2 linked regions of the Paraburkholderia bryophila genome follow. Each later gene encodes a partner of the first gene's protein in a complex. Links are inferred from orthologs where the notes say so. Each region holds a gene or a part of one and is shown in the gene's direction. Other genes may lie near its edges.

Region 1 (15,282 bases):
TCTCATCGGTTTTCCTTTAAATTTCTCATTGCGCTGCGTCACTCACTTTTGCTTCCGCGATATCCCAGCCGCCCCCCAGGGCTTTGTATAAAGCCACCAGATTGGTCGTTACCGTCGCCGTGCTGTCAGCCAGTTGTTCCTCGTTGGTGAGCAAGGTCTTTTGTGCTGTCAGTACATCGAGGTAATTGGAGATCCCTCTGACATAGCGCTTATTGGCTAACTCAAGCGCTCGTCGTGACGCCTGCACGCTTTCATCAAGACGATCCCGACGCCGTTGCTCTGCGGCATAGCCGGTCAGTGCATCGTCCACGTCCTTGAAAGCCGACAAAACCGTCTTGCGATAATTGATTGCAGCCTCCTGCTGCTGCGCCTCTCTCAAGGCAAGCGTCGCCCGCAACTGGCCGCCTTCGAAGAGCGGTATCGACAGACTGGGTCCAGCGCTATAACTGCGCGCGCCCCAGCTTCCCAGGTTGGTGAACTGGGTCGCCTGAATCGCCACGCTGCCGGACAAGGTGATCTTCGGGAAAAAATCTGCCTTGGCGGCGCCAATGTTGGCTGTCGCCGCATGCAACGTGGCTTCCGCCTCGCGTATGTCCGGTCGACGGTGCGCCAGCTCGGACGGCAGTCCGACCGGCACGCGCGGCGGCACCACCGGTGCGGCCGACGGCGCGGTCAACCGTGCGGCGAGCGCCTGCGGATACTCGCCCAGCAGCAGCCCGATCGCATTGATGAGCTGGGCCTGCTGCTGCTCGTCCTGCGGGATATCTGCCGCTGTCGATGCCGCCTGGCTCTGCGCATTGGCCACATCGAGATCGGTCGCCAATCCGTGGTGCGCGCGATCGGCTGTCAACTGGACGGTACGCTGCGCGTAAGCCAGATTTTCCCTGGTGATACGGAGCTTCTCCTGGATGCCGCGCAGGTCGAGATAGTCGCGCGCGACTTCCGCCGTCGTCGATACCACCGCGTCATGTCGTGCCTCCTCTTGCGCTTCGGCTGTGGCACTCGCATTCTCGGCGGTGCGTCGCACGCGACCCCATAGATCGAGTTCCCAGGAGGCATCGAATCCGTACTGATACAGATTGAATGGCGGCAGACCGCTCGATGTCGCGCCCTGCGTCGGTACGCCTCCTTGCCGGCCGCCGAGGCCATTCGTGCTGGTGCCCGGCGTCGAACTTCCCGTGCCGCCCAGCAGACCGATGACACCATCCGGGCTCTGGAATTCACGGGTATAGGAGGCGTTGCCGTCGAGTGTCGGGAATTCCGCCGCCCTGGATTGGCCGAGTTGCGCCCGGGACTCGGCCAGCCGCGCAGCGGCGACCTTGATATCCAGATTATTCTGGATCGCCTGCGTGACCAACTCCGTGAGCAGCGGATCGCCAAAGCTATTCCACCACGCGGGGTCGATCGGTTCGGCAACGGCGACGGAAGCCGCCGGGTTCGCTGCGGAAGGCCCGCTCCACTGATCCGGTGCTGCGATAGTGGGGTGCCTGAAGTCCGGCCCCATCGTGCAGCCGGACATGATCAGTGACACGCCGGCGCCAACCAGGCAGGCCAGCGGCAGCCATCGATAATCAGTGCGCATTGATCTGAGCTCCCTTGGGCAGCTTGGGTAACAGGATACAAACCGGGGCGAGCACCAGCGCAAAGCAGCCCAGCATGATGAAGACGTCGAGGTAACTCATGACGGACGCTTGCTGCTCGACGGTCGAGGCAATCGAACTGAGCGACGTGGTAAAGCCGTTGTAGGGCGTGATATGTTCGGCGAGCCGCGCATGGTGAAACTGTTCACGCCAGGCAAGCTGGGTGGTCACCAGCGAGACGCCGAAGCTTCCGCCGAGGTTGCGCATCATGTTGATCAACGCCGAAGCGTTATTGTTCTCTTTGGGCGGTATGCCGACGAATTGCACGGCGGACAGCGGAATGAAAAGGAACGGCAGCCAGATGACCTGGTACAGCCGCGACAGTGAAACGTCCCAGAAGCTGATGTTCAGGTTCAGCCCCGCCGCATTGAAGAGCGCGACGCCGGTACCCACGAGCGACATCATGACAAGCCATTTCGGCTGAAACACGCGCCCCGTGACAACGCCAGCGATGGGCATGAAAAACAGCGTGACCAGACCACCCAACCCGAGCGTCAACCCCGCGTTCGTTGCGTCATAGCCGAGCAGGGCCTGCGTGAATTGCGGCAGGAGTTGCGTCGTGCTGTTGATGATGAAACCAAACGCGAACATGACGCCGCAGCTAATCGCAAAGGCGCGCGATCTGAACAGCCGCAGATTCACAATCGGCTGACTCACCCTGAGCTCCCAGACAATCAGCGTGAGCAGCGACACGGCCGCGATGGCCGCGAACCAACAGATAAACTGCGAAGAAAAACCGTCTTCGCGCTCGAACTTGTCGAGCACGATCTGCAGGCACCCGAAGCCCACGGCAACCAGCACGAAGCCAAAATAATCGATGCGCAGTCCCTTCGTGAGCAGCGCCCGCCGCTCCTCCTTCACCAGCTTGCTGTCGCTCACGAACATGCCGGTGAGCACGAGGGAGACGATGCCGACCGGAAAGTTGATCAGGAACACCCAGTGCCACGAATAGTTTTCGGTGATCCAGCCGCCGAGCATCGGGCCGATGGCCGGCGCGGTGACGACGGTGAGGCCGTATAGCGCAAAGGCCAAAGGGCGTTTTTCTTCCGTAAACGTGTCGGCGAAAATACTCTGTTCAACCGGTGCCAGCCCGCCGCCGCCGAGCCCCTGAAATACCCGGAAGGCGATCATCATGGGCAAGGATGTCGCAAACCCGCAAGCTACCGAGCTGACCGTGAAAATGAACACGCAGATCATGTAGAAGCGCTTGCGTCCCACCACATTCGCCAGCCATCCGCTGATCGGCAAAATGATCGCATTGCTCACCAGATAGCTGGTCGTGATGTAGGTGCTCTGGTCCTGGCTCGCGCCGAGGCCACCCGCGATATGTCTGAGCGCGACGTTCGCAATGGTCGTGTCGAGCACTTCCATGAACGTGGCGATGGAGACGATCACGGCAATCAGCCAGGGGTTGTACGATCCGGCCGCCGACCTGGGAAGCGACGCATGCGTGACGGCCATGGTCATTGCACCGTGACGCGTGGGTCGACCGATAATCCCGGCGCTAGCGGTAGCTTGCGCCAGTCGTCGCCGTCGAAAACGATTTTCACGGGCAGGCGCTGAACCACTTTGACGTAATTGCCCGTGGCATTTTCAGCGGGCAGGCTGCTGAACACCGAGCCGGTGCCGCGCTGCAGGCTCTCGACGTGCGCGTGCAGCACCGTGTCCGGGTAGGCGTCGACGGTGACGTCGACCGGCTGCCCAACCTTCATATGGATAAGCTGCGTTTCCTTGAAATTGGCTGTTACCCACATGTCGTTAGGGACCACCGCGACCAGCGCCTGGCCGGGCGTTACATAGTTGCCCAGATTCACGGTTCTTTTCGTGATCTTGCCCGCCTGGGGCGCAAGCACCTCCGTATAGCTCAACTGCAATCTGGCGTTGTCGACATCGGCGTGGATCTGGCGCACGGACGCTTGTGCCGCATCGATTTTGGTCTGTTGCGAAACGATTTGCGCCTGGGCCGCAGTGACTGCCTGCCTGGCGCTGTCGAGCTTGGCTTGCGAACTCTTGGCGCTCGCCTGGCTCTGATCGAGTTGCTGGCGCGTGATCGCCGCGGGATCCGAACCGAGGTAGCGCGCCAGGTCCTGCTTCGCCTGCACGAGATCGGCCTCGGACACGCGCACTTGCGCTTCCTGCTGCGCGAGATTGGCGATCTGTACGGTGAGATCGGCGCGTGCCTGCGCGACCTGCGCGACGGCGTTCGCTTCCTGAGCTTCCGACTGTTCGAGCTTGACCTGATAGTCTCGCGGGTCGATTCGCAGGATGGGCTGACCCTTGTCGACGTGCTGGTTATCGGCGACCAGCAATTCGATCACGCGCCCGCTGATCTGGGACGCAATCTGGCTCTGGTTGCTGTCGATAAACGCGTCGTCCGTGCTTTCATAATGCCTGCTGTGCAGCCAGTACGATAGGCCTGCAACGACGACCACGGTCAGTACCGTTGCGCCGATCAGCAGGTTCAGGCGCTTGCGCCTTGGGCTGGCTGGCGCCTGGTTAGCCTCCGCGCGTTCGGGATCTTGCTGCACCCCGGACGGCGTTTCTTGGTCACTCTCACTGCCGGCCATCGGTTTCTCCAGAAATTGGGCGGATAAGCCGGATACTACAATGGAACGGTACGGTACCGTTCTATTTAAAATATTGTGATAATCTGAAAATAATTTTCCCCACGGGCAGCACGATGAAACGTAGTTCCAACGATAGCGATAGCGGCCAGGTAGCTTGCCCATCCAGCACGCGCCCATCTCTACGAAAAGGGCGCCCGTCCGCGTCGATGGCGGGCGAGGTCGAAGAGCGGATTCTCGATGCCGCGACTTCGATGTTTCTCGAGTATGGTTTTGCCGGGGCATCGTTGGAGCGGATTGCCGAGAAGGCGTCCGCCAGCAAGGCCACGGTTTACAGCCGCTACGCGGGGAAGGAAGCGCTTTTCGCCGACGTGGTGAGACGAAGCGTGGAACGCAGCATGCGGATCATCCAGGAGTCACCCCAATTCGATTCGTTGCTGGAACGGCTAACGTATGCCACCCGGGCGCTGGTGACGCGTCTGTTGAGTGACGAGGTGATTGGACTGATCAGAATGGTCGTGGCGGATGCGCCGAGATTCCCATTGCTTGCTCAGTTGGCGCACGAACGAGGCCGCTTGCGCTCGATCGAAGCGGTCACGGCCGTGATTACGGAGCATTCGGGGCAGCCCCGCGACGCGCGAACCCGGGCGGCAGTCAAGCGCAATGCGCGGATTCTGGCAACTCAGATGCTGGATGCCATCGTGGCGCCGCTCATGATGCGGGCCATGCTAGGACAGGATCTGGAAGCCTTGCGTGGAGAGATCCGCTCCCACATCAATCAGACGCTAGCCATCTTCGTGGCGGCGAACGCGCTCGAGCCGTTTCTTTGAGGCTTCAAGTCGACGGGGCTGCGTTGAAACAGATGGACGCAACGGTAGTGCCGCAGCAGGATCTGGAAGTCATGTTCATGCTGCTCGTCAACGGCATCGGCAAAACCGTCTCGACTAGCCCTGTGCCGAGCCCGTTTTCGTCGCCAACCTTAACCGCGCCTGCGGAATCCAGGTCCCCCTGCCAGCCGCGAGCGATGTAGCCAGCTCCAGCAGGGGCACGATTCGCCGTTGTTTTTTCTGGCCATGGTTCTGCGCGATGTCGGCAATCCTGTGATGGAGAAACGGATTCATGAAGCGGTCGCGCACCTCGTCCAGATACGCAAGCGCATCCTCCCGCTTTCCCTGCGCCTCGAACACCGGTATCACCTCGTCCATCCAGACCGCCTCGAGTTCATTGCGTAGCGCGGGGTCCTGCATGGCGTGGTAGACCGTCTCGTCTTGCGGCCGGGCATCGAGCAGCCAGCGTTCGGCGAGGAACGTGTGTCCGAGGTTCAGCAAAAATAGTTTGAGTTGCTCGACATGCTTCAGATCGTCGGTCAGCACGATCGACGCATGGGCGCAGGGCACCTGCAAGCGTGGTTGCCTCTCGATGGCCGAACTGTTCGACGAGCGGCATAGCCCGATCTCAGCGCGCCTTAGCAGACACGCGGAGACGAGCCAGACCTGGGCGGCGGCGCTGGTGGAGCACGAGGCGATTTATCGCGCGCTCGAAGACCGTGATCCGCTAGCCGCCCAGTCGGCGATTCGCAGCCATCTCAAGGCGTCGGGCACGCGCTGGATCGAGGGCGGCTGAGGCGGCGCGGACGCGACGTCGAAGATTTCCTCGCCCCGAGCGTGAGCGAGGAGCGTGATCTATTTCGAGGTTTACCCTTAGCCGAATGCCGATCTCCCGGTTTACACGAGCGTTTTTGCTGGAGATGCCCCCGGGTGCGACTGGCGTGCGCGGCTCCACGGCGCAGCCGTTCAGAGGCTAAGTCACTGTTTGTCAAAGTGAATTTGTGACGTCGCGGTCCCGGACGCCCGTCGCGGGTCCGAACTTGAGTGAGCAAGGTTCAAACTTAAGTGAAGCTCGACATCCCATCCCTTCTTGAATTTGTCACCACCCGTCCATATAATTAGCACTCGCTGCACGAGAGTGCTAACAACATCGCCGGTTGGCTCCGCCAGCCGGGTTTTCTCAGCGTTCTTCAGTCTCAATCAAGAGAGGAGTATGTATGAACCTTCGTCCTTTGCATGATCGCGTGATCGTCAAACGTCTGGATCAAGAAACCAAGACTGCGTCGGGCATCGTGATCCCCGAAGCCGCAGCAGAAAAGCCGGATCAAGGCGAAATTCTGGCAGTCGGCCCGGGCAAGCGTGACGACAAGGGCGCACAAATCGCGCTCGACGTGAAGGTCGGCGACCGCGTCCTGTTCGGCAAGTACGCAGGCCAGACCGTCAAGGTCGACGGCAACGAACTGCTCGTGATGCGCGAAGAAGACATCATGGCCGTGGTGCAGAAGTAAGCGCTGGTCGCTACTTTTCCCGGTCATAAGTCATATCCCAAAGAATTCAAGGAGTTAGAAGATGGCAGCTAAAGACGTCGTATTCGGTGATTCCGCCCGTGCCAAGATGGTTGAAGGCGTGAACATCCTCGCGAACGCTGTGAAGGTCACGCTGGGTCCGAAGGGCCGCAATGTGGTCCTGGAACGCAGCTTCGGCGGCCCGACGGTCACGAAAGATGGTGTCTCGGTCGCGAAAGAGATCGAACTGAAAGACAAGCTCCAGAACATGGGCGCGCAAATGGTCAAGGAAGTGGCTTCCAAGACCAGCGACAACGCAGGTGACGGCACCACGACCGCAACGGTTCTGGCTCAGTCGATCGTCCGCGAAGGCATGAAGTACGTTGCATCGGGCATGAACCCGATGGACCTGAAGCGCGGTATCGACAAGGCTGTCACGGCTGCAATCGAAGAACTGCGCAAGATCAGCAAGCCGTGCACGACGAACAAAGAAATCGCGCAAGTCGGTTCGATTTCGGCTAACAGCGACTCGTCGATCGGCGATCGTATCGCTGAAGCAATGGACAAGGTCGGCAAGGAAGGCGTGATCACGGTTGAAGACGGCAAGTCGCTGCAAGACGAGCTGGACGTTGTCGAAGGTATGCAGTTCGACCGCGGCTATCTGTCGCCGTACTTCATCAACAACCCGGACAAGCAAGTCGCCGTTCTGGACAACCCGTTCGTGCTGCTGCACGACAAGAAGGTCTCGAACATTCGTGACCTGCTGCCGGTACTGGAACAAGTCGCCAAGGCTGGCCGTCCGCTGCTGATCATCGCAGAAGACGTCGAAGGCGAAGCACTGGCAACGCTGGTGGTCAACAACATCCGCGGCATCCTGAAGACGGTTGCTGTGAAGGCACCGGGCTTCGGCGATCGCCGTAAGGCCATGCTGGAAGACATCGCGATCCTGACCGGCGGTCAAGTTATCGCTGAAGAAACCGGCCTGACGCTCGAAAAGGCAACGCTGGCTGAACTGGGTCAGGCGAAGCGCATCGAAGTGGGTAAGGAAAACACCACGATCATCGACGGCGCTGGCGAAGGTGCAACGATCGAAGCGCGCGTGAAGCAGGTTCGCACGCAAATCGAAGAAGCAACGTCGGACTACGACCGTGAAAAGCTGCAAGAACGCGTTGCCAAGCTGGCAGGCGGCGTTGCAGTGATCAAGGTTGGCGCTGCGACCGAAATCGAAATGAAGGAAAAGAAGGCACGTGTCGAAGACGCACTGCACGCAACGCGCGCAGCTGTGGAAGAAGGCATCGTGGCTGGTGGCGGCGTCGCGCTGATCCGCGCACGTACGGCTATCGCCGGTCTGAAGGGCGCTAACGCCGATCAGGACGCAGGTATCAAGATCGTGCTGCGCGCGATGGAAGAACCGCTGCGTCAGATCGTCACGAACGGTGGCGAAGAAGCCAGCGTCGTGGTGGCAGCAGTGGCAGCCGGTACGGGCAACTACGGCTACAACGCAGCAACCGGCGAGTACGTCGACCTGGTTGACGCAGGTGTCGTGGACCCGACGAAGGTCACGCGCACGGCTCTGCAAAACGCAGCATCGGTGGCAGGTCTCCTGCTGACGACCGACGCAGCTGTTTGCGAACTGCCGAAGGAAGATGCTCCGATGGGCGGCGGTATGCCCGGCGGCATGGGCGGTATGGGCATGGACATGTAATTTCGATTGGGCCTCGTCAGAGGCTCGGTTGGAAACACATGGGGAGGCACGCTGCGAGGCGAGCTTCCCAAAAGCAAAAACCCGCAGAAATGCGGGTTTTTGCTTTTGGGGCGAGGGTGTTGAATGTCAGCGCGATTCGTGCGGAAAAAGAAGAAGCCCGCACGAATGTGGGCTTCTTCTAGTGATTGCACAGTGCGCTACCGTGGCTGACGCATCTCGACAGCGATAAACGCCAGCGCCTCACGCCAGCGTTCAATGCCGTGCTTCACCCGGCGTTGCACCTTTGCCGGCGGTCGGCGGCGTTTCATCGTCGCTGCTGCGCGCCCAGAAGAAACGATCCGGCAGATACGCGCCCATGCCCGGCCGGAACGCATTGCGCACCGCCTGATACAGATACTCCTGCGCCTCGCGCACCGCCTCGGCGGGGTCTTGCCCGTTGGCCAGCAACGCGGCGATTGCCGCGCCCAGCGTGTCCGTCAAACCCATGATCCGATGGCTGCCGCGGTCCCACGTGTCCTGGCGCAACTGGCCGTCTTCGCTGAACAGCGTATTCACGTGCCGGTGCGTGCCGGTTTCCGTCGACAGAATGTATTCGCAGCCTTGCGACAGCAGATGCGAGATCGCCGCGTCCAAGGTTGGCGCTTCAGCGTCGCCGTCGGGCTGGGCCAGCGCGAGCAGCGTGGTGGCGTCCGCAACCAGCAGCGTGGTTTGCGGCGCGAGCAGGTCGGCGATCGCTTCGCGCAGTTCGTCGGCGGCGAGCACGTGCTCGTCGTCGAGCGTGAAGTCGGGGGCGAGAATCAGCGGAATGTCGTCGTAGTCGGCAACCACTTCGGCAATCGCGCTCACCACTTCCGCACGCGTGCAGGCGCCGACCTTGAATGCCGCGATCGGCATGTCTTCCAGCAGCATCCGCGCTTGAGTCGCGACGACTTCAGGGTCGAGTCCGGTGACTTCGTCGCAACTGGCCGAGTCGCGCACGGTGTAGCCCGTGAGCACGGAGACGCCATGGCAGCCCATGCTGGCAAGGGTCATCAGGTCGGCCTGCAGGCCGGAGCCGCCGGTGGGATCGGAGAGGCCGAAGGTGAGGACGATCGGAGGTGTGTCGCTGGGCATGAAAATTTGCAAAAAGGAGCTAAATTTGGGCGCGGACCGTGCGCTATTGGCTCAATTATGCGGCCTAAACCGTCGCGGGGGCGTTTTTTCGCACGCCCGCGTGCGTGGTCGTGTGTAAGCGCCAGCACCGGTGCGGCAAGCCGCCGCTACAGCCTTCTTGAGCCGACGCAAACGGCATAAGCAAAGGCTGCCGCGCGCTACGCTTGCGCGCTTCTGATTGCTAGGCATTGGGGCGGCAACACGGTACCATCATGGCTCCCGTTTCCACGGACTCTACTGCGCGACACAAGAATGGAATATCAAAGCTGGATGTGCCTGATTTGCGGCTGGATTTACGACGAAGAAGCCGGCTTGCCGGACGAAGGCATTGCGCCGGGCACCCGCTGGGCGGACGTTCCCATTAACTGGACTTGCCCGGAATGTGGCGCGCGCAAGGAAGACTTCGAGATGGTCCAGATCTGAGGTTGCGATCCGGCGGCGCGCAAGGTCATCGAGCGCGCCGTGGGTGTCCTGCCGCAGCGGTAATCTGTCATTGTCCTGTCACCGGTTCGCGCGCTAGCCGAGCAGTCAGCGTGCGGCGCGAAGCGGCGGCCCGTCAGCTTCCTGTCGCCCGCTCATGACTTCACGACCCGCCGCACCCGTTTCCTTCGACGCCTTGCCGAATCCACGCGGTGGCGCGGTCCGTCCCGCTGAGCTTGCGCTGGCCGAAGCACTGCTGGCGTTCGAACAACATACCGAGAGCACGTCGGCGCTGCTGCGTGCGTCGCACGCGTTGCGCGCGGCCGGTTGGCTGAGCGCGCAGCGTTTCGCTGACGCCCTCGTGCGGCTGTCGCCGCTCTCGGAAGACGATCCGTCCGGCGCCGATAATGCGCGTGCGGTGTTCGGCGCGGCATTGCGTGATTTCCGCGCGGCGCTCGAACGCCACAATCTGCGCGAACTGTCCTGCTCACCAGCACTCTTCAATCACTATCGCGCGGTGTGCGCGCATTTGTCCGAGCACACGCCCGGTTCCACCGTCGTCTTCGAAGATCTTGCGCTGACCGCGCGTCCGGTGCCGCCGGTGTCGATGCACGCACAGTCCGCCGATCAACTGGCCCATTTGCGGGCGCGTTATGAACGCGCGCTGCTGCCGGTGCTGCGCGCGCAGCCCGACACGGGCAGCGCGGCCGCGCGGGCACTCACCAACGCGGCGCTCGACGAACTGGACGCCGTGCTCACCGAACTCGCCGGTCCTGACCCCTACGATTTCTGGCGGCTCGCCAAGGCTTGCGCGAAAGCGTTGCGGGTCGGCGGCCGGGCAACCGGCGAAGTCGATGCGCGGCGTTTCTACGCCCGCTGCAATCTCGCGCTGGCCGATCATGCACGCGGTATCCTGCGCGCGCCGCGCTCGCTGGTGCGGGCCACGCTGGCGTTACTGTGGCGTGACTACGCCCTGTTCGGCGCCGCCGCCGAAGACGCCGATCAGGTCGAAGTGCTGCACGACTACGGCTTGACCGTCGACTGGCACGTCGCGGGCACCCAGGCATCGGAAATGCTGTGGGAGGCGGGCGCCGTGCAGGCGCAATCGCTCAACGCGGCGCGCGGCATGCTGACGCGCGAGCTGGGCGTGCTGGCGGTCAACTCGCACGCGTACGAAGATTTCCTGCAGACCGCGGATGCGTCGATCGCCGCATTGACCGAGCATGCCCGCGCGGCCGACCAGCCCGAGAAAGCCGATCCGAGCGAAGCGCTGCAAGCCGGCGACGCCGCTTACCGCCTCGGCGCCGCGGCGTGCGCGCTGGGCCTCGGTCATGTGACGCTGCTGGCCGATGCGTTGGGGCTCGCGTGGCGGCGTCGCGCGCACGCCGCAGTCGCGACGCCTGCGGTGCGCGCGCACGTGATCGTCGGTGCGCCGGCGGCGAGTACGTTGGAGCAAAGCGCCGAAGCGTTGCGTGCGACGCTGCACAAGGTGGCTGCGGGTGTTGCGCCAGCCAGTGGTGGCGTTGCGCTGGCCGGCCTTGCCGCGTTGACGCGCGCGATCGAGCAGGGCGGCGAATAAGATTTGCCCATAGCAATAGCGCGGCCCGCGAGCACATAAACACGTTCGTGCGAAACGCCGCGCACCCTACGCCATGGCACACGCGCGCGTGCGTGATAGAGTGCAACCTGATTCGCCGTCGATGGCTCGCGGCACACATCGCAGTCCCACGCTCAAAGCCCGCCATCCTGCATCGTCTTTGCTAAAATCCGAACTATGTCCAAGAGTACCGATCGCATCAATCTGACCAACCAGTTCCTGATCGCCATGCCGAACATGGCCGATCCGACGTTTTCAGGAACGGTGGTCTACCTTTGCGATCACAGTGAGCGCGGCGCGCTCGGCCTCGTGATCAACCGGCCGACCGATATCGACCTGCAAGCGCTCTTCAGTCGCATCGATCTCAAACTCGAGATCGAACCTCTCCTCCATGTACCCGTGTATTTCGGCGGCCCGGTGCAAACCGAGCGCGGCTTCGTGCTGCACGACCCAAAAGAGGGCGATCCGTATACGTCGTCCATGTCGGTGCCGGGCGGCCTCGAAATGACCACGTCGAAAGACGTGCTCGAAGCGGTCGCGAGCGGCACGGGTCCGGAACGTTTCCTGCTCACGCTCGGCCACGCCGGCTGGGCTGCGGGCCAGCTCGAAGAAGAGATCTCGAAGAACGGCTGGCTAACGGTCGAGGCCGACCCCAAAATCATTTTCGACGTACCCGCCGAAGAACGTCTCGAAGCGGCGCTCGCGCTGCTCGGCATCAATCTGTCGATGCTGTCGGGCGAAGCGGGTCACGCATGAGCCTGGCGGCCGGACGTGAGGCGACGCTGCTTGCGTTCGACTACGGTGAAAAACGCATCGGCGTGGCGGTCGGCAATTCGCTGACGCGTAGCGCGCGGCCGCTCGTGATCGTGCAGAACCGCAGTCGCGAATATCGCTTCGAAGCGGTCGGCAAGCTGATCGCCGAGTGGAAACCGGACGCGCTGGTCGTCGGCTTGCCGATGCACCCGGACGGCACGCCGCACGAAATGACCCAACTCGCGAAGCGCTTCGGCAATCAACTGAACGGCCGCTTCAATCTGCCCGTCACGTGGATCGACGAACGCTATTCGTCGGTCGAGGCGAAGGCGGAAATTCGCGCCGGCAACGGCCGCGCCGACATGCTCGACGCCGAAGCCGCCAGCATCATCCTCCAGCAATATCTAGACGGACTGTCCGACGATCATGAGTTCCATTGACGCCGAAGCGCTTTATCGCGCGTTGCTCGACCAGATTCGCGCGGTGTACGGCGACCAGCTTGGCGCGGGTCAGGACGGCGCCGAAGGCGCGGTGCTGGCCGGCATTCATAGCGGCGGCGCGTGGCTTGCCGAACGGCTCGCGCGCGATCTGAACCTGGCGAGCTTCGGCGTGGTGAACGTCGCGCTGCATCGCGACGACTACGCGAAGAAAGGCCTGCATTCGCAGGCGAGCCCGACCTCGCTGCCGTTCTCCGTCGACGGCCGCCGGATCGTGCTGGTCGACGACGTGCTGTACACCGGCCGCACGATTCGCGCGGCGTTGAACGAGCTGTACGACTATGGTCGGCCGGCATCGGTCGAACTGGCGGTGCTCGCCGATCGCGGCGGACGCGAGTTGCCGGTTGCGGCGCGTTTCGTCGGCGGCGTGGTGGAGGTGCCGGCGGATGCAACGCTCGTGCTGGCTCGCGACGCCAGTGGCGGCGCGAACGCTGAAGCAGGCAGCCCACGTTTCACGTTCCACACCGAAGCACGCGTCGATTGAACGGGGCGCCGCGATAGGGCGCCAACGCGCGTCGCACGCATCGCAATGGGCGCGACGCATCGAGCCATTCCACGCCCTCGCAACACAGGTTTCCAAGCCGGCACCGCAGCAGCCTCGGCCGCCGCAGCCGCAGCGCACGCGAAGCAACCCGGCGTGGCATCGTCACACGCAGTCCGCATCGACATCGATCACGTTGAAGCCCGTATTTGAAGCAGGTACACCATGAACACCGCCCCCCAGGCCCCCAAGGATTCCGCCGACAGCGCCACCGAGCGCTTCCGTTATGGCTTCCTGAAGGGCAACCCGCAGCTCACGAAAAACGGCGAGCTCAAACATCTGTTGTCGATCGAGGGTTTGCCGAAGGCGATCGTCAATCACATTCTCGATACCGCCGACCAATTCGTCAGCGTCACCGATCGTGAAGTGAAGAAGGTGCCGCTGTTGCGCGGCAAGTCGGTGTTCAACCTGTTCTTCGAGAACTCGACCCGTACCCGCACCACCTTCGAAATCGCCGCCACGCGGCTCTCGGCGGACGTGCTGAATCTGAACATCAACGCGTCGTCCACCAGCAAGGGCGAGTCGCTGCTCGACACGATCAACAACCTGTCGGCGATGCATGCGGATATGTTCGTCGTGCGTCATGCGTCGAGCGGCGCGCCGTACCTGATCGCCCAGCATTGCGCGCCGCACGTGCACGTGATCAATGCCGGCGACGGCCGTCACGCACACCCGACCCAGGGTCTGCTCGACATGTACACGATCCGCCACTACAAGAAAGATTTCACCAAGCTGCGCGTGGCGATTGTCGGCGACATTCTGCATTCGCGGGTCGCGCGCTCGGATATTCACGCGCTGACCACGCTCGGCGTGCCGGAAGTGCGCGCGATCGGTCCGCGCACGCTGCTGCCGGGCGGTCTCGAACAGATGGGCGTGCGGGTGTTCCACAACCTCGACGAAGGCCTGAAAGACGTCGACGTGATCATCATGCTGCGCCTGCAAAACGAGCGGATGAGCGGCGCGCTGCTGCCGTCGGCGCAGGAGTACTTCAAGAGCTGGGGGCTCACGCCGGAGCGCCTCGCGCTCGCCGCGCCCGACGCGATCGTGATGCACCCGGGGCCGATGAACCGTGGCGTGGAAATCGATTCGCAGGTGGCCGACGGTCCGCAATCGGTGATTCTGAACCAGGTGACGTTCGGTATCGCGGTGCGGATGGCGGTGATGGGCATCGTCGCGGGTAATCACGATTAAAAAAGGCAGCGCATGAAGATTCATATTCAAGGCGGCACGCTGATCGATCCGGTAGCGGGCACCGAACAGCAGCAGGACGTTTTTATTGCAGCGGGCAAGATCGTCGCGATCGGTCACGCACCGGCCGATTTTCACGCAGCGAAAACGATCGACGCGAAGGGCTTGCATATCGCGCCGGGTCTGGTCGACCTGTCCGCGCGTCTGCGCGAGCCGGGCTTCGAACACAAAGCGACGCTCGAATCCGAAATGGCCGCAGCGCTCGCCGGCGGCGTGACGAGCCTCGTGTGTCCGCCGGACACCGATCCGACGCTCGACGAACCCGGCCTCGTCGAGATGCTCAAGTTCCGCGCGCGCAATCTGAACCAGGCGCATGTGTATCCGCTCGGCGCGTTGACGGTCGGCCTCAAAGGCCAGGTCATCACCGAGATGGTCGAGTTGACCGAAGCGGGCTGCATTGGTTTTTCGCAGGCCGATGTGCCGGTGGTCGACACCCAGGTGCTGATGCGCGCGCTGCAATACGCGAGGACCTACGGCTACACCGTGTGGCTGCGTCCGGTGGATGCGTATCTCGGCAAGGGCGGCGTGGCCGCCAGCGGCGCGCTGGCATCGCGAATGGGTTTGTCGGGCGTGCCGGTGTCGGCTGAAACCATCGCGCTGCATACGATCTTCGAACTGGTGCGCGTGACTGGCGCGCGGGTGCATCTGTCGCATGTGTCGTCGGCGGCGGGCATCGAACTGATGCGCGCGGCCAAGGCCGAAGGCCTGCCGGTGTCGTGCGACGTCACCGTCAATCACGTGCATCTGATCGATCTCGACATCGGCTATTTCGACGCGCAGTTCCGTCTCGATCCGCCGCTGCGTCAGCAGCGCGATCGCGAAGCGATTCGCGC
Region 2 (15,244 bases), 680 kb from region 1 along the record:
GCGCGATCGCTAGCGCGTCGCCGGACGAATCGATTGACACCACCCTTTTGGCGCCGCCCTTCAACGCCGCCAGCGAGAAGCCGCCGGTGTAGCAGAAGCAGTTCAGCACCTCGCGATCCTGCGCAAGCTGCTGCACCAGCAGGCGGTTGTCGCGTTGATCGACGTAGAAACCTGTCTTGTGGCCGTTGCGTACGTCGACGTGATAACGCACGCCGTTTTCGCTCGCGATCAATGCGTCCGACGGCGCTTCGCCCGCCAGCACGCCGGTGATCTGCTCGAGTCCTTCCTTCTGGCGGATCGACACATCCGAGCGCTCGTAGACGTTCGGGCAGCCGGTCGCGTCGGCCAGTGCGGCGACGATCGCATCCTTCCACGCCTCGACGCCCGCCGCCATGAACTGGCAAACCAACTGGCTGCGCTGGCCTTCGTCTTCGGCGACGTAGTGGTCGACGATCAGGCCGGGCAGGCCGTCCGCTTCGCCGAAAATCAGCCGCACCGCGCCGGTGTCGTGCACCATCGTCTGCCGATGCGCGAGCGCGCGTTGCACGCGGCGCTTGAAGAACGCGTGATCGATCGGCTCGCTTTCGTCGAAGCTCCACACCCGCGCGCGGATCTGCGAATGCGGGCTGTAGGCGGCGCGCGCGAGGAAGCGGCCGTCGTGCGCGCGCACCAGCACGGTGACGCCGGGCGCGGGATTGCCGTCGACGCGGTCGATCGCGTTGGCATAGACCCACGGATGGCGGCGCAGCAGCGACTTTTCTTTCGACGGTTTGAGCGTAACGATATTCATCAGGGTGTCAGCAGAGCATTAAGCCGCGCGGCAAGACGCACGCGGCGAGTGAAGCGAAACCGGAGACTGCGAACCGCCACAACGAGCGGAATCAGTCGCGTTTTTTGGCGCGCGGATGCGCCTTGTCGTAGACGAGCGCGAGATGCTGGAAATCGAGCGCGGTATAGACCTGCGTGGCGGTGATGCTGGCATGGCCGAGCAGTTCCTGCACCGCGCGCAGATCGCCGCTCGACTGCAGCACATGCGTGGCGAACGAATGCCGCAACACGTGCGGATGTACGTTGGCGGGAATGCCGGCGGCGAGCGCCGCGCGTTTCACGCGCTCGCGCGTCACGTTCGGCGACAGCCGGTTGCCGCGCGCCGACAGAAACAGCGGATGCGGATCGTGCTTCACCATCTGGTCGCGCACCGCGAGCCACGCATTCAATGCCTCCAGCGCTTTGCGGCCGACCGGCACGATGCGGCGCCGGTTGCCCTTGCCGAGCACTTCGACTTCGGCGGCATCCAGCTTGAGCCAGCCGGCGGAGCGGTAGCCGTCGGCATCGGCGAAGCGGGCGTCGAGGCCGACCAGTTCCGACAGTCGCAGACCCGACGAGTAGAACAGTTCGAGCATTGCATGATCGCGCAACCCTTCGAGCGATGCGGGCGGTGGGCTTTCCATCAGGCGCGTGGCGTCGTCGACGGACAGCGCTTTGGGCAGCGTTTTCGGCTGCTTCGGCGCGCGCACGGTCGCGACCGGGTTGGCCGGCAGATCGACGCGGCCGGCGAGCCAGCGGTAAAACGCGCGCCATGCCGACAGCCGGTGACTGATCGAACGCGCCGTCAGGCCGCCCGAATGCGCGCGGGACACAGCGCCGCGAATATCCACCGCGGTCAGGCTTTGCAGCGGCCGACCTTTGGCCAGCAGCCGAAGTTCGTCGAGTTCGTGGGTATAAGCGCGTAGCGTATGCGCCGACAGCCGCCGCTCATGTTCGAGATTCGACAGATAGGCGGCGATCGGGTCGGTTTCGGTCACGATGGGCTTTTAGCGGCTGGGGCGGCTTGGGCGGCGGTAGCGGATCGGTTGCACGATCGGCGCTCAGCGCGGCAGCAAACGGCTCAGCGCGGCGCTGGCCAGCGCGCCGATCTGCGTCAGGAAATCGGTCGCCATGCCGTCGTGGAAGCGGCGCGCGTCGGCGGAACCCATCACCAGCAGGCCGAAGGTCGGTGCTTCTTCCTTGCCCTCGGGGTCGCGCAACGCGAGCAGCGCGATCGACTCGGTGACGTGCGCGGCTTCGGACGGCGCTGCGCCGGACGCGCTTTCTTCAGGCGCGGCAGTCGTCGCATTCGCGGACGGCACCAGCCACTGCGCCGCTTCGAAGCCGGTGTTCGCGCCGCAATACGGCGTGGTCAGGCTATTGGCGAAAATCCGCACTTCTTCACCGACGTGGCGCGCGAAGTCGGCTTGTGCATAAGGCTCGGCCACGTCCCACACGCGCAGCGCGGCTTGCGGCACGTCGAAGATATCGCGCAAACCGGTGGCGATCGTGCGCGGCAACGCGTACGGATCGCGCTCGGCCATCACGCGAATGGTCCAGCGGTTGAATTTCGACGCGATGCTGTCGTTCTCGTGGCCGTAGCGCAGCAGTTCGGCGAGGCGGCGTTCGAGATGCTTGTTCTTGTCGCGCAGCATTTCCATCTGCCGTTCCTGCAGCGACACCGCGGCTTTGCCGTGCGGGTTCGCGAGCCGGATGGTCGCGAGTGTCTCCGCGTGGTCGGCGAAGAATTCGGGGTTGGCGAGCAGGTATTCGGCGACTTCGCGATCGTTCATGGTTTCGGCTAAAGGACTACGGGGCGACGCCTTGGGGCGGCGCTTCGGTCAATGGATTCAGGCAGCTAACTAATCGGCCAGCTCAATCTCGCCTTCGAAGACGGTCGCCGCAGGGCCGGCCATCAGCAACGGCTCGTCGGCTTTCGCACTGTCCCACGTGATGGTCAGCTTGCCGCCATGCGTATGCACAAGCACCGGCGCTTCGAGCAAACCGCGCCGGATTCCGGCCGCGACCGCCGCGCACGCGCCCGTGCCGCACGCCAGCGTTTCGCCGGCGCCGCGCTCGAACACACGCAGCTTGATCTCGCTACGGCCGACGATCTGCATGAAGCCCGCGTTCACGCGCTGCGGAAAGCGCGCGTGACGCTCGATCACCGGGCCTTCGACCAGCACCGGAAACGCTTCGACGTCGTCGACCACCTGGACCGCGTGCGGATTGCCCATGGACACGACTGAAATCCAGCGCGTCGTGCCGTTTACGTCGAGCGGCCACAGCGTGTCCGCGCCTTCGCGACGGCCTTCGAGGCCCTTGGTGGCGAACGGCACGCGCTCCGGGTCGAACACCGGCGCGCCCATGTCGACCAGCACCTCGCCGTTTTCCTGCATGGTCAGCGTGAGAGTGCCGTTCTGTACCTGCACACGCACCGTGCGCTGGTCGGTCAGACCCGTGTCGTGAACGAACTTCACGAAACAGCGCGAGCCGTTGCCGCAATGTTCGACTTCACCGCCGTCGCAATTGAAGATGCGATATCTGAAGTCGACGCCTGCGATGGTGGGCTTTTCCACCAGCAACAACTGGTCGGCGCCGACGCCGAAATGCCGGTCCGCGAGCGCGCGCACCTGCGCCGGCGTCAGGTTGACCGGTTGGGTGTAGCCGTCGAGCACGACGAAGTCGTTGCCCGCGCCGTGCATTTTGGTGAATTTCAGTTTCATCACGCTATTGTAAGTGACGCGCCCGCGCCTGCGTTCAATACACGCTGGGTTCGCCCGGCGGCCGGGTTTTGAAGCGCTTGTGCACCCAGTAGTACTGCTCGGGCATCAGCGGAATCTGCTCTTCCAGGAAGGCGTTCATGCGACGGGCGTCCGCTTCGTCGTCGCCGGTGGGGTAGTTCTCCCACGGCTTGAATACCTTCAGCCGGTAACCCTTGTAGTTCGGCAGCACCTCGCCGATGAACGGTACGACCTGTGCATGCCCGACTTCCGCCAGTCGGCCCACCGCGGTGAGCGTGCAGGTGGGTACGCCAAAGAACGGCACGAAGGTGGAGTTGCGCATGCCGTAGTCCATGTCGGCGCCCAGCATCACCGGCTTGCGGTCGCGCAGCCAGCGCAGCACGATGCGAGCGCTGTCGGCGCGGCTCGCCATGTCGGAGCCGAAGCGGCCGCGAGCCGCTTTCGCCACGTCGTCGAGCACCTTGTTGGACATCGGCTGGTAGAGCGCGCCGCACTGCCGGTGCAGCGAGTAGTTGATGAACACGGAGCCGGCCTCGATGCCGACGAAATGCGCGCCAAGCAACAGCGTGGGCGGCATGTCCGGATCCAGCAGGTCGACCTCGCTGTCCACCTGAATGAGTTTCTTCAACTTCTCCGCCGAGCCGAACCACTGGACGCTGCGCTCCACGTAGCTGCGGATCGCGTGGCGGAAGTGTTTCTGCGCGATCTCTTCGCGGTGCTCCGCGCTCCACTCCGGGAAACACAGGCTCAGGTTGATGTGGACGACGCGCTTGCGATTGCTGGGAATCTGATAAAGCAGCCAGCCAAGTCCGTCGCCCAGTCGTGCCACGAAACCGTAAGGCAGTAGTGCCAGAAATTTGAGCAGGCCGATCGCCAGATGGCCGCCAAGCAGACTCAGCATGCCGTCCCTCCGTTCAGGGCGTCGCGCGACGGTTTACTCAAGAAATTCTGGATCGGGTCGAAATGCAACACGGGTGGACACTCTGTGACAAACAAAGGAAGTCGCTATAATAAGTGCTTCGCCGAGTTAATAGACAACTTGCGGGGCGAAGCTGGCGGGTGCGATCCACGTGATAGGCCCCAGCCAGTAAGGTATTCCGCTAAAGCGTCGCCGCTTCAAGGCTCCCGAAGCTGGCTACGTGAAACTCAACCGTAACCACACAACTGGAGTCTGCAACGTGGCAAACGACTATCTCTTCACTTCCGAATCCGTCTCCGAAGGCCATCCCGACAAAGTCGCGGATCAGATTTCGGACGCGATCCTCGACGCCATCCTGACCGAAGACAAGTACTCGCGCGTCGCAGCGGAAACGCTGTGCAACACGGGTCTGGTCGTGCTGGCGGGTGAAATCACCACCACCGCGAACGTCGATTACATCCAGGTCGCGCGTAATACGATCAAGCGCATCGGCTACGACAACACCGAATACGGTATCGACTACCGCGGCTGCGCGGTGCTCGTCGCTTACGACAAGCAATCGCCGGACATCGCCCAAGGCGTGGACCGCGCGCACGACAACAACCTCGATCAAGGCGCCGGCGACCAGGGCCTGATGTTCGGTTACGCGTGCGAAGAAACGCCGGAACTGATGCCGCTGCCGATCCACCTGTCGCACCGTCTGGTGGAACGTCAGGCGAATCTGCGCCGCGACGGCCGTCTGCCGTGGCTGCGTCCGGATGCGAAGTCACAGGTCACCGTGCGCTACGTCGACGGCAAGCCGCATTCGATCGACACCGTGGTGCTGTCCACGCAACATTCGCCGGATATCGAGCTGGCCACGCTGCGCGAAGCCGTGATCGAAGAAGTCATCAAGCCGACGCTGCCGGCCGAGCTGATCAAGGGCGACATCAAGTTCCTCGTGAACCCGACCGGCCGGTTCGTGATTGGCGGTCCGCAAGGCGATTGCGGCCTGACGGGCCGCAAGATCATCGTCGATACGTACGGCGGCGCTGCACCGCACGGCGGCGGCGCGTTCTCGGGCAAGGATCCGTCGAAGGTCGATCGTTCGGCGGCTTACGCCGGCCGTTATGTCGCGAAGAACATCGTGGCCGCCGGCCTCGCGTCGCGCTGCCTGATTCAGGTGTCGTACGCGATCGGCGTCGCCCAGCCGACTTCGGTGATGGTCAACACGTTCGGCACGGGCCGCGTGTCGGATGCGACGATCACGCGTCTCGTGCAGGAGCATTTCGACCTGCGTCCGAAGGGCATCATCCAGATGCTCGACCTGCTGCGCCCGATCTACGAGAAGAGCGCGGCTTACGGTCACTTCGGCCGCGAAGAGCCGGAATTCACGTGGGAATCCACGGACAAGGCTTTGACGCTCGCCGAAGCTGCCGGTACGGAACCGGTCGCCGCGCTGGCTGAATAAGCGCGAGCTGTTCGCTTAAGAAAAACCCCGCCGGGTGTGAGCCTGGCGGGGTTTTTTATTGCTTGTGCGCGGGTTGGGGCGAACTGCTTTGCTTGCGCGTTTAACGGCTCGCAAACGCGAACGCGAACCAGCCGGTGCTGCCGTTCGTCGACATGCGGCGCGGACGGCGGCTCGTGTTTTGCGGCGCGGCAACCGGCGCGAGTTGCGGGGCGGCGAGGCGCAGCGGCGTCGGCTTACGCAGCAGCGTGCGCAGCGAAAAACGTCGCGAACTGCCTTGCAGACGCAGGGCGGAGAAGAACGTGTGGAACCAGGTGCGAATGCCGTCGACCGCCTTGGCATCGCGCCATTGTTCACCCATCGCGCGGGTGCGCGTGGCATGGTGGCGCAGCGCGCGCACGACGTGGCGGCGCGCCGGACGCGCCGCTTTCAGCGCGGCGCGGGTAAGGCGGGTATTCAGAAGAGTATGCATGGCTTCACAAGTGGGCAACGCGACGCGTGTCGGAAGGTGCGTCAGTCAGAGCAGCAAATGTGCCAATGACAATGTCGCAAGGAACGGCGCGAATGCCCGGGATTTGATCGGAAAAGGCACGGAGGCCGGTGATATTGGCCTTAGCGGCCAGTATGCGGCGCGCTAGTGCGGGAATGGCGTTAAACATGTATGCAGGCTACACGTGATTCATGACGTCAGAAAGTCGGTTTTTACCCTGCGAATCGGGGTTTTTACGGAGTGAAGCAATGGTGCGCGTCGACGGGGTCGCGCCCGTTGCGACCGATTATCGTGCGTGTTTGCCCATTTGGCGTGCGGGCATTTTGCCGCGTCGCGGGTGACGCGGTGCGCACCTAGGATTCGCTACGAGAAATCGCAGATTCTTAATCCATTCGTATTGAATGATTAATCCTCAGGCATTTTTGGATTGATTCTGGAATACCCGATCGTGGTTCATTACGTCTGTGAAGTAATTCGATTTCACTCTAACCTCGTGGCAAACGGGCCATTCGATTTTCGAACGGACAGTGGGCGAATGCGGATGAGGGAGACACGGTTCTATGTGGTCAGGTCACCTCACTCGTCGACAAATTTGCGCTACGTCCTTCCGCACGGCGAAACTGCGCACCGTCCGATCGCGCCCGCTTTACAATCGAGGGATCAGCTAGTCGACGGTAACGGAACACCATGTCACTTCATTCGAAGAAAGAGCAGATTCAGACGTTGCGGGAGCAGGGTTTTGTCGTGGTGCCCGGATTGGTGTCGCCCGAGCGTTGCGATGAGTTGAAGCAGATTGCACAGCGCCAGTTGCACGAAGCCGCGGCGCCAATCGAGTTCGAAGCCGATCTGAAATACCCCGGCGCGCCGGATTCCAGGCATGCGCCGGGCGGCCAGACGGTGCGGCGCTTGCTGGACGCGTATGGCCGCGCGCCGGCCTTTGCGCAATGGGCGACCGCGCCGGAAATTCGCGGCTGGATGGAGTTGTATTTCGGTGAAGAACCGCGCCTGTCGCGGGCGCATCACAACTGCGTGATGACCAAGCATCCGGCGTACGGCAGCTTGACCGGCTGGCATCGCGACGTGCGCTACTGGTCGTTCGAGCGCGACGATCTGGTGTCGGTGTGGGTGGCGCTCGGCTCCGAAACGGTCGACAACGGCGCGCTGTGGCTGGTGCCGAAGTCGCACAACGCATCGTTCACCTCTGAACGCTTCGACGAGGCCAAGTTTTTCCGCTCCGATCTGCCGGACAACGAGGCATGGATTCGCACCGCGGTATCGCCCGAACTCAAGGCCGGCGACGTGGTGTTCTTCCACTGCAATACGCTGCATTCGGCGGGCAAGAACCTCAGCGACCAGGTGAAGTTTTCACTGGTGTACACCTATCACGGCGCGAGCAATGTGCCGTTGCCGGGCAGCCGGTCGGCGGCCAAGCCCGAGGTGGCGTTCTGAACTTACCGCTTGCGCCCCGACAACGCGACGCCGGTCAGCCCGGCGATCGTGGCCGCCACGCCGGCGACGATCAGCATGATCGCCTTATTCGTCGGCGAACCCGTGAAGACACGCGAGACCTCGCTGCTCACCGAGTTGAACGCCTGTCCGCCGAAATACAGCAGCACGATACCGCCGACAATCAGCGCGATTGAAATCGCCTTCACCATCTACTTCTCCCATCAGTTCGGTCCGCGCAAAGTGTAGGGGACGTGCAAGCAATCGTCCATCCCGCATACTGGGCCTCTGCACGGTTCACGTCGATTGGCTACCATAGCGGACCAGCCGTCTATAACAACACGTCGACAACACGTCGAACGACACATCGCGAAGTACGCCTCCCGCAGCATGCGATTGCCTCACGCCCGCACTGGTTGGGCAACCTCAACTTCAAGGACACAAGCAATGGCTTACGAAGCAGCTTCAGAACGCTATTCGGACATGCAGTACCGCGTCTGCGGCAAGTCGGGTCTCAAACTGCCGGCGCTGTCGATCGGCCTGTGGCACAACTTCGGCGATACCACGCCGATCTCCACGCAGCGCGACATTCTGCGCACGGCCTTCGACCTCGGCATCACGCACTTCGACCTCGCGAACAATTACGGGCCGCCGTACGGCAGCGCCGAAACCAACTTCGGCCGTCTGTTCAAGGACGACTTCAAGCCGTATCGCGACGAGCTGCTGATTTCGTCGAAGGCCGGTTGGGACATGTGGCCGGGCCCGTACGGCCAGGGCGGCGGCTCGCGCAAGTACGTGCTCGCGAGTCTCGACCAGAGCCTGCAGCGCATGGGTCTGGACTACGTCGACATTTTCTATTCGCATCGTTTCGATGCCGATACGCCGCTCGAAGAAACCGCCGGCGCGTTGGCCACTGCCGTGCAGCAAGGCAAGGCGCTGTACATCGGGATTTCGTCGTACTCGGCCAGCAAGACGCTTGAAATGGCGAAGCTGCTCGCCGAATACAAAGTGCCGCTGCTGATCCATCAGCCCGCATACAACATGCTCAACCGCTGGATCGAGCACGAGTTGCTGGATACGCTGGAGCAGGTCGGCGCGGGGTCGATCGCGTTCACGCCGCTCGCGCAAGGTCTGCTGACCGGCAAGTATCTGAACGGCGTGCCGCAAGACGCACGCGTCAATAAGCCGGGCGGCGGTTCGTTGAAGCAGGAGCATTTGAGCGAGCAGAACATCGAGCACGTGCGCAAGCTCAACGACATCGCGCAGCGTCGCGGCCAGAGCCTCGCGCAAATGGCGCTCGCCTGGGCGTTGCGCGACCCGCGCGTGACCTCGGTGCTGATCGGCGCGAGCCGTGCGGAGCAGGTGCGTGAAAACGTGGGCGCGTTGAAGAACCTCGCGTTCTCGAAAGACGAGCTCGCGGAGATCGACCGCTACGCGACCGAAGGCGGCATCAACCTGTGGGAAAAACCGTCGACGGATCAGGCGATCTGATCCCCGGCGCGTTCATGCCGTTGTCGTTGCCGCAGCAGTAGCAACAGAAAAAGCCGCCCGTGAGGCGGCTTTTTTTCGCCGGTTTCGCTAGACCAGCGCCGGCAGACCTTCGACCAGCACGACCGCGAAGACCACGCCGATCAGTGCGCCGAGCACGCGTAGCACGTTGTGCCGAAACTCCGTCTTGCAGGGCAGCGCGCCGACAAACAGAGCGCCGGCTAGTGCCATCGGAATCACCAGGATGAAATCGCCGATCGTGAAGTAGGTCGTCATAGTCGTCTCCGTAACCTGATACTGGCGTAGGCAGCGGCGCCATGTTGGCGTCATGCAACTGCCCGGCTCGATTCGAGTATAGGAGACGGTTCGACCGTCATCGCTTCGCTTTGCGGCGCTGCAGCGGCTATTCGCAAGCCGCTGAACCCGGCGCGCCAAGGCTTGCCGCGATTGGCGCGGCGCAGCAAATGGGACGAAAACAGTGAAGCGTTTGCTTACACTGGCCTTTCCTTTTGCGGTTTTTCGATGCAGAGCGGATCGAAGCGTCAGCCGTCAGACCGTGGCGCGTTCGCGTTCATGTCCACGCAAGCGAAGTGCCGCCAGCATGCCGATCACGAGCAGCACACCGACGAGTCCCGCGACACCGTTCCATCCATAGTCGGCCCAGATGTGGCCGCCATAAGAGCCGACCACGCTCGAGCCGATGTAATACGCGAGCAGATACAGCGCAGCGGCTTGGCCCTTGGCCTCTTTCGCGAGGCGTCCGACCCAGCCGCTTGCCACCGAGTGTCCGGCGAAGAAACCGAACGTTACGCAGGCAATGCCGAGCGCGATCGCCGCGAGCGGGTGCAACAGCGTGAGGGCGAGACCGAGCGCCATCAACAGCAGGCTCGCCATGAGCACGCGTGCGCGGCCGAAGGTATCGGCCATGCGTCCCGACCACGGCGACGCGACCACGCCCGTCAGATAGACGATGAAGATCGCACCGATCTCCGTCTGGTTCAACTGGTAAGGCGGCGCGAGCAACCGGTAGCCGATGTAGTTGTACAGCGTCACGAAACTGCCCATCAGCACGAAGCCGAGCAGAAACAGCAATGGCAAACCAGGCCGCGTGAACTGCTTCAGTAAGGCATTGCGGTGATGGCCGAAACCGAGTCCACGCCGCGGCACGAAATGACGCGACGGCGGCAGCAGCGCGCGAAAGGCGAGCATCGACAGAATGCCGAGCACGCCGATCGTGCCGATCGCCACCCGCCATGAAAACAGATCCGCCACGACGCCCGTAATCACGCGCCCCGCCATGCCGCCGATCGCCGTGCCGCCGACGTAGAGGCCCATCGCGAGACCGAGCCCGTCGGGATGGACTTCCTCGGCGAGGTACGCCATCGCGACGGCCGGCACGCCGCCGAGCGCGAGCCCTTCAAGCGCGCGCAATACCAGCAACTGATGCCACTGCGGCGCGATCGACACGCCGATCGTCAGTAGCGCCGACACGGTGAGCGACATCGTCATCAGCTTGTGACGGCTCCAGCCTTCCGATACGAATCCGGCGATGAAGATGGCGAGCGCGAGCGCCGCCGTGGTCACCGACAGCGACAGGCTGCTTTGCGCGGGCGTCACGTTGAACGCGGCTGAAAAGGAGGGCAGCAGAGGCTGCACGCAGTACATCAGCGAGAACGTGGCGTAGCCGGCGAACAGCAGCGCGATGCTGGCGCGCCAGTAGGCTCGCGTGCCGCGTTCGAGGTAGGAGAGACTGGCGATGTCGGGCGTGTCGGACGTGGACGCGCTCGACGAGGCGGGCGAGGCGGACGATGCAGACGAAGGGGGAACAGCCGAAGTAGCAGTCCGGTGGGATTCCGGCGACGCGGTCACGAAACAATCTCCTTGGCGAGCGCGGGTGAGTCGAAGGTGTTAAGAATACGCTGAAAAGGCCGTGTGGATCGGCGAGCCGGGCACTACCCGTGCGCCGCCGCCTCGCTCGCCGCCGTTGCCGGATGCACGATCTGTTCGTCGGTGGGCAGCGCGGACGCATCCCAGCCGCCGCCCAATGCCTTGATCAACGCGACGCTCGCGGCCATCCGGCGGCGCGCGATCGACACCGCGTTGCGCTCGTTGGTCAGCGCGGTGGTCTGCGCGACGACGACATCGAGATAGGTGATCGCGCCGTTCTTGTAGCGGTTCGAGATGACCGCCAGCGAACGCTGCGCGGCGGCGACGGCGTCGTCCTGCGCGGCGGCTTCCTGTTCGAGCACGCGCAACGCGGCCAGGTTGTCCTCGACTTCGCCGAATGCGCTCAGCACCGTCTGCCGATATTGCGCGACGCTTTCGTCGTAGTGCGCGCGGGCCTGTTCCTTCACCGCCGCGCGTCCGCCGAAGTCGAGCAGCGTGCCGGCCAGCGCCGGTCCGAGCGACCACAGCCGGCTCGGCGTCACCAGCCATTGGCTGTAGTTGGTCGCTTCGAGGCCGCCCGTTACCGACAGAATCAGGCTGGGGAAAAACGCCGCCGTCGCCACGCCGATCTGCGCGTTCATGTCGGCGATATGGCGTTCGGCCGCCGCGATGTCGGGGCGTCGTTCGAGCAATGCCGACGGCACGCCCGCAGCGGCCACGACCGGCACCGCGACGAGCGGCGCCACCGGCAGTGAAAACGTCGAAGGCGGCTGGCCGGTCAGAATCGCGATCGCATGTTCAAGTTGTGCGCGCTGCACGCCAATGTCGAGTGCTTGCGCCTGGGTGGTCTTCAGTTGCGTTTGCGCCTGCGCGACGTCGGCGTCGGTGGCGATGCCGCCGGCGTAGCGGTGCTGCGTCAGATCGAGCGCTTCCGTGTAGGCCTTGATCGTGTCGTCGAGAAGCTGGCGTTCCTGATCGAGCCCGCGCAATTCGAAGTAATCGGTCGCGAGTTCGGCTTGCATGGACAGCAGCGCGGCGTCGACGTCGGCGGCACTCGCCTGCGCTTCGGCCTTCGCGCCTTCGACGCTGCGCGACACGCGGCCCCACAAGTCCGGCTCCCACGATGCATCGGCTTGCACGAGGTAGTCGTTCAGCGTGAGGCCGGCGGTCGACTTGTGCAGCACGTTGCTCGAACCCCGTGCGCGCGAATAGTCGCCGTTCGCGCTGACCACCGGGAAGTAAGTCGAGCGATATTGCGCGACTGTTGCGCGGGCGGCGCGAAAACGCGCTTCGGCGGCCTGCACGGTCTGGTTCGCGGTGGCGACCTGCTGTTCGAGAGCGTCGAGCGATGGATCGGCGTAGACGTTCCACCAGGCGCCGCGCGTGAGCGTGTCGGCGGGTTGCGCGGGCATCCAGCCGGTGCCTTCGAGTTCCTTGTAGGTGGCGGCGGTCGCCGCCGGTGGTTTGACGTAGTCGGGGCCGACGGTGCAGGCGGCGAGCAGACAGACTGAAGCGAGCGCCAACGCCGACGTGCGCAAGGTGATGCGCGTGAGCTGAGGCGCGCGATCGCTGACGCGCTTGAGTTGCGGCGCGCGAACGCGGCGCGAGGGGGGCGTTGGCGCGTTCATGACGATGCGCTCGCGGATGGACTCGCGACAGAGTGAGCGGCAAAGTGAGCAGCCGGTGTGTTTGCAGCCGCGCCGGGCGCACCGGACGCGCCGGCCGAACCTTCACCGTTCGCCGCTGCACCCGAAGCACCCGAAGCCCCCTCTCGCGGCACGATCCGCACCGGCGCCCCATCGACGATCGAATCCTGCGGGTTCAGAATCACCTGCTCGTTGCCCTGCAAACCCGACGCGACCGCCACACGCGTACCGAAGTCCGTGCCCAGCGACACCGTGATCAGCTTCACCTTGTGCTGCGCGTCCACGGTCGCGACCTTCACGCCGTCCGGCCGGAACAGAAACGCATTGCCCGGCAGCGTGAACGGCGCCGCGCCCGTGCCCAACGCGAAATGCACCTGCGCATATGCGCCGGGCAGCAAATCGCCGTTGCGATTGTCGACGTCCACTTCGACCAGCATGGTGCGCTGTTGTGGATCCACCGCGCCCGCCGTGCGCGCCACCGTCCCGGGATAGTGTTTCGACGGCGTCTCGGTCAGCGTCAGAAACGCCGTTTGTTGTGCGCGCACCTGTTGTGCGTAGGCCTGCGGCACGTTCACATACACCCGCAAGCGGTCGGCCTGCGCGACGTGGAACAGTTCCTTTGCCGGTCCGCCCGAGCTGCCCGCGTCGATCAGCGCGCCGACATCCACGTTGCGCGCCGTGACGATGCCGTCGAACGGCGCGTAGACCTTCTGGAACGATTGCGTCTTTTCCAGACGCGCAACATTGAAGCGCGCCGCGTCGAGCGTACCTTTCTTCGCCAGCATGTCGCCGACTTTCTCGTCGGTTTCCTGCTTCGACACCGACTTGCTTTTCAGCATGTCGGTCCAGCGGTCGGCGGTGCTTTTCGCGAGCGCGTAGTTGGCGTCGGCATTCGCGAGATCGGCGCGCGCGGCGCGCAGTTGATCGTCCACTTCCGGCGTATCGATTTCGGCGAGCAGTTGGCCGTTTTTCACGTGCGCGCCGATGTCCGCGTACCACTTCTTCAGATAGCCGTTGGTGCGCGCGTAGATCGGCGTGTCGAGAAAGGCCTGCACGTTGCCCGGCAGCACGAGATCGAGCCCTGCCGTCGATTTTTGCGGTCGCACGACTTCCACGCTCGTCTGGCTCGCGTGTTCGGCATCGCGTTCGAGCGCGGCGTGCGCGTCGTGGCGTGACCAGATGCCTTGCGCGGCGAGAGCGATCACCACCACGGCCACGGCCACAACGATCAATCGCGTGCGTTTACTTTTCGCCGGTTCGTGCGAGGTGCCGGAACCATCCGGACGGTGTGCTTCCATCAAACTTCCCCTGTGAAGATGCGTGGGCAGTCAGCGCTGCCTCTTGTGATGCTCGCCATTGCGTTCGCCGCCACGATGCGCGTCATGGCTTCTGCACCACATGCTCCGCCGCGCGCAAACGCCGCGCCGCGAGTCGACGATAGATCATCGAGAACACCACCGGAACGAAAATTAGCGTGGCCAACGTGCCGATCGTCAAGCCGCCGATCACCGCGCGCCCGAGCGGCGCATTCTGCTCGCCGCCTTCGCCGAGACCGATCGCCATCGGCACCATGCCGATCACCATCGCGAGCGCCGTCATCAGCACCGGACGGAAACGCGTGAAGCCCGCTTCGATCGCGGCGCGCGTCGCGTCGCCGTGTTCGAGCAGGCGTTCACGCGCGAAGCTGATCACCAGAATCGAGTTCGCGGTCGCGATGCCGATACACATGATTGCGCCGGTGAGCGCCGGAATCGACAGCGTGGTGTGCGTGAGAAACAGCATCCAGACGATGCCCGCGAGCGCACCCGGCAGCGCCGTGATGATGATGAACGGATCGAGCCACGACTGGAAATTCACCACGATCAGCAGATACACCAGCAGGATCGCGAACACGAGACCGGCGAACAGACCCGAGAACGAATCGTTCATGGTCTGCACCTGGCCGCGCACTTCGACGCTCGACGTCTTGGGCAACTCGGCCTTGGCGTCGTCGATGATCTTGCGGATATCGTCGGACACGCCGCCGAGATCGCGGCCGTCAGCGGTGCCGTAAATGTCGATGGTGGTCTGCGCGTTGTAGTGGTTCAGCGTCGCGTTGCCGGCCTCGCGCGTCATGGTGGCGAGCGAGCCGAGAATATTGCTGCGGCCGTTCGCGTTCAGCGGAATGTTGGCGAGCGATTGCAGCGAATCGATCGTGTATTGCGGTGCTTCCGTGATCACGTTGTAGCTGACGCCATTGCGCGGATTGAGCCAGAACGTCGGCGTGGTTTGCTGGCTGCCGGACAGCGTGATCAGCAGGTTGCTCGCGATATCGCGTTGCGTGAAACCAGCTTGCTGCGCGCGCGTGCGGTCCACGTCGATGAAAATGCG

Evidence for each region.
Region 2: the proteins of groL (region 1) and metK are in contact, whole or in part, in a cryo-EM structure (PDB 8P4O), measured with the Escherichia coli proteins. The link is inferred for Paraburkholderia bryophila from one-to-one orthologs.

What each region holds. Positions count from the first base shown.
Region 1 is NZ_JACCAS010000001.1:2,014,210-2,029,491, reverse strand. What follows is about bases 6,078-8,920. They hold groL (chaperonin GroEL), read left to right. Parts: upstream 6,078-6,600; coding sequence 6,601-8,241; downstream 8,242-8,920. Other genes in these bases: GGD40_RS09010 (hydroxymethylpyrimidine/phosphomethylpyrimidine kinase), read right to left, coding at 8,494-8,920; groES (co-chaperone GroES), read left to right, coding at 6,249-6,539. In the rest of the region: GGD40_RS09045 (efflux transporter outer membrane subunit), read right to left, coding at 26-1,582; GGD40_RS09040 (DHA2 family efflux MFS transporter permease subunit), read right to left, coding at 1,572-3,011; GGD40_RS36880 (hypothetical protein), read left to right, coding at 2,995-3,117; GGD40_RS09035 (HlyD family secretion protein), read right to left, coding at 3,104-4,369; GGD40_RS09030 (TetR/AcrR family transcriptional regulator), read left to right, coding at 4,414-5,034; GGD40_RS09025 (hypothetical protein), read right to left, coding at 5,149-5,577; GGD40_RS36660 (FCD domain-containing protein), read left to right, coding at 5,624-5,827; more of GGD40_RS09010, read right to left, coding at 8,921-9,354; GGD40_RS09005 (rubredoxin), read left to right, coding at 9,646-9,816; GGD40_RS09000 (hypothetical protein), read left to right, coding at 9,971-11,392; GGD40_RS08995 (YqgE/AlgH family protein), read left to right, coding at 11,588-12,166; Holliday junction resolvase RuvX, read left to right, coding at 12,163-12,603; bifunctional pyr operon transcriptional regulator/uracil phosphoribosyltransferase PyrR, read left to right, coding at 12,590-13,144; GGD40_RS08980 (aspartate carbamoyltransferase catalytic subunit), read left to right, coding at 13,367-14,392; GGD40_RS08975 (dihydroorotase), read left to right, coding at 14,405-15,282.
Region 2 is NZ_JACCAS010000001.1:2,694,970-2,710,213, reverse strand. Bases 4,020-6,824 are described here. They hold metK (methionine adenosyltransferase), read left to right. Parts: upstream 4,020-4,729; coding sequence 4,730-5,920; downstream 5,921-6,824. Other genes in these bases: GGD40_RS12000 (hypothetical protein), read right to left, coding at 6,021-6,389; GGD40_RS12010 (lipid A biosynthesis lauroyl acyltransferase), read right to left, coding at 4,020-4,452. Also shown: GGD40_RS12030 (class I SAM-dependent rRNA methyltransferase), read right to left, coding at 1-790; tyrosine recombinase XerC, read right to left, coding at 882-1,805; GGD40_RS12020 (DUF484 family protein), read right to left, coding at 1,869-2,600; dapF (diaminopimelate epimerase), read right to left, coding at 2,670-3,533; more of GGD40_RS12010, read right to left, coding at 3,568-4,019; GGD40_RS11995 (phytanoyl-CoA dioxygenase family protein), read left to right, coding at 7,095-7,856; GGD40_RS11990 (DUF3185 family protein), read right to left, coding at 7,859-8,065; mgrA (L-glyceraldehyde 3-phosphate reductase), read left to right, coding at 8,301-9,344; GGD40_RS11980 (hypothetical protein), read right to left, coding at 9,432-9,617; GGD40_RS11975 (MFS transporter), read right to left, coding at 9,891-11,099; GGD40_RS11970 (efflux transporter outer membrane subunit), read right to left, coding at 11,294-12,856; GGD40_RS11965 (efflux RND transporter periplasmic adaptor subunit), read right to left, coding at 12,853-14,172; GGD40_RS11960 (efflux RND transporter permease subunit), read right to left, coding at 14,255-15,244. UniProt on the Escherichia coli protein: Catalyzes the formation of S-adenosylmethionine (AdoMet) from methionine and ATP.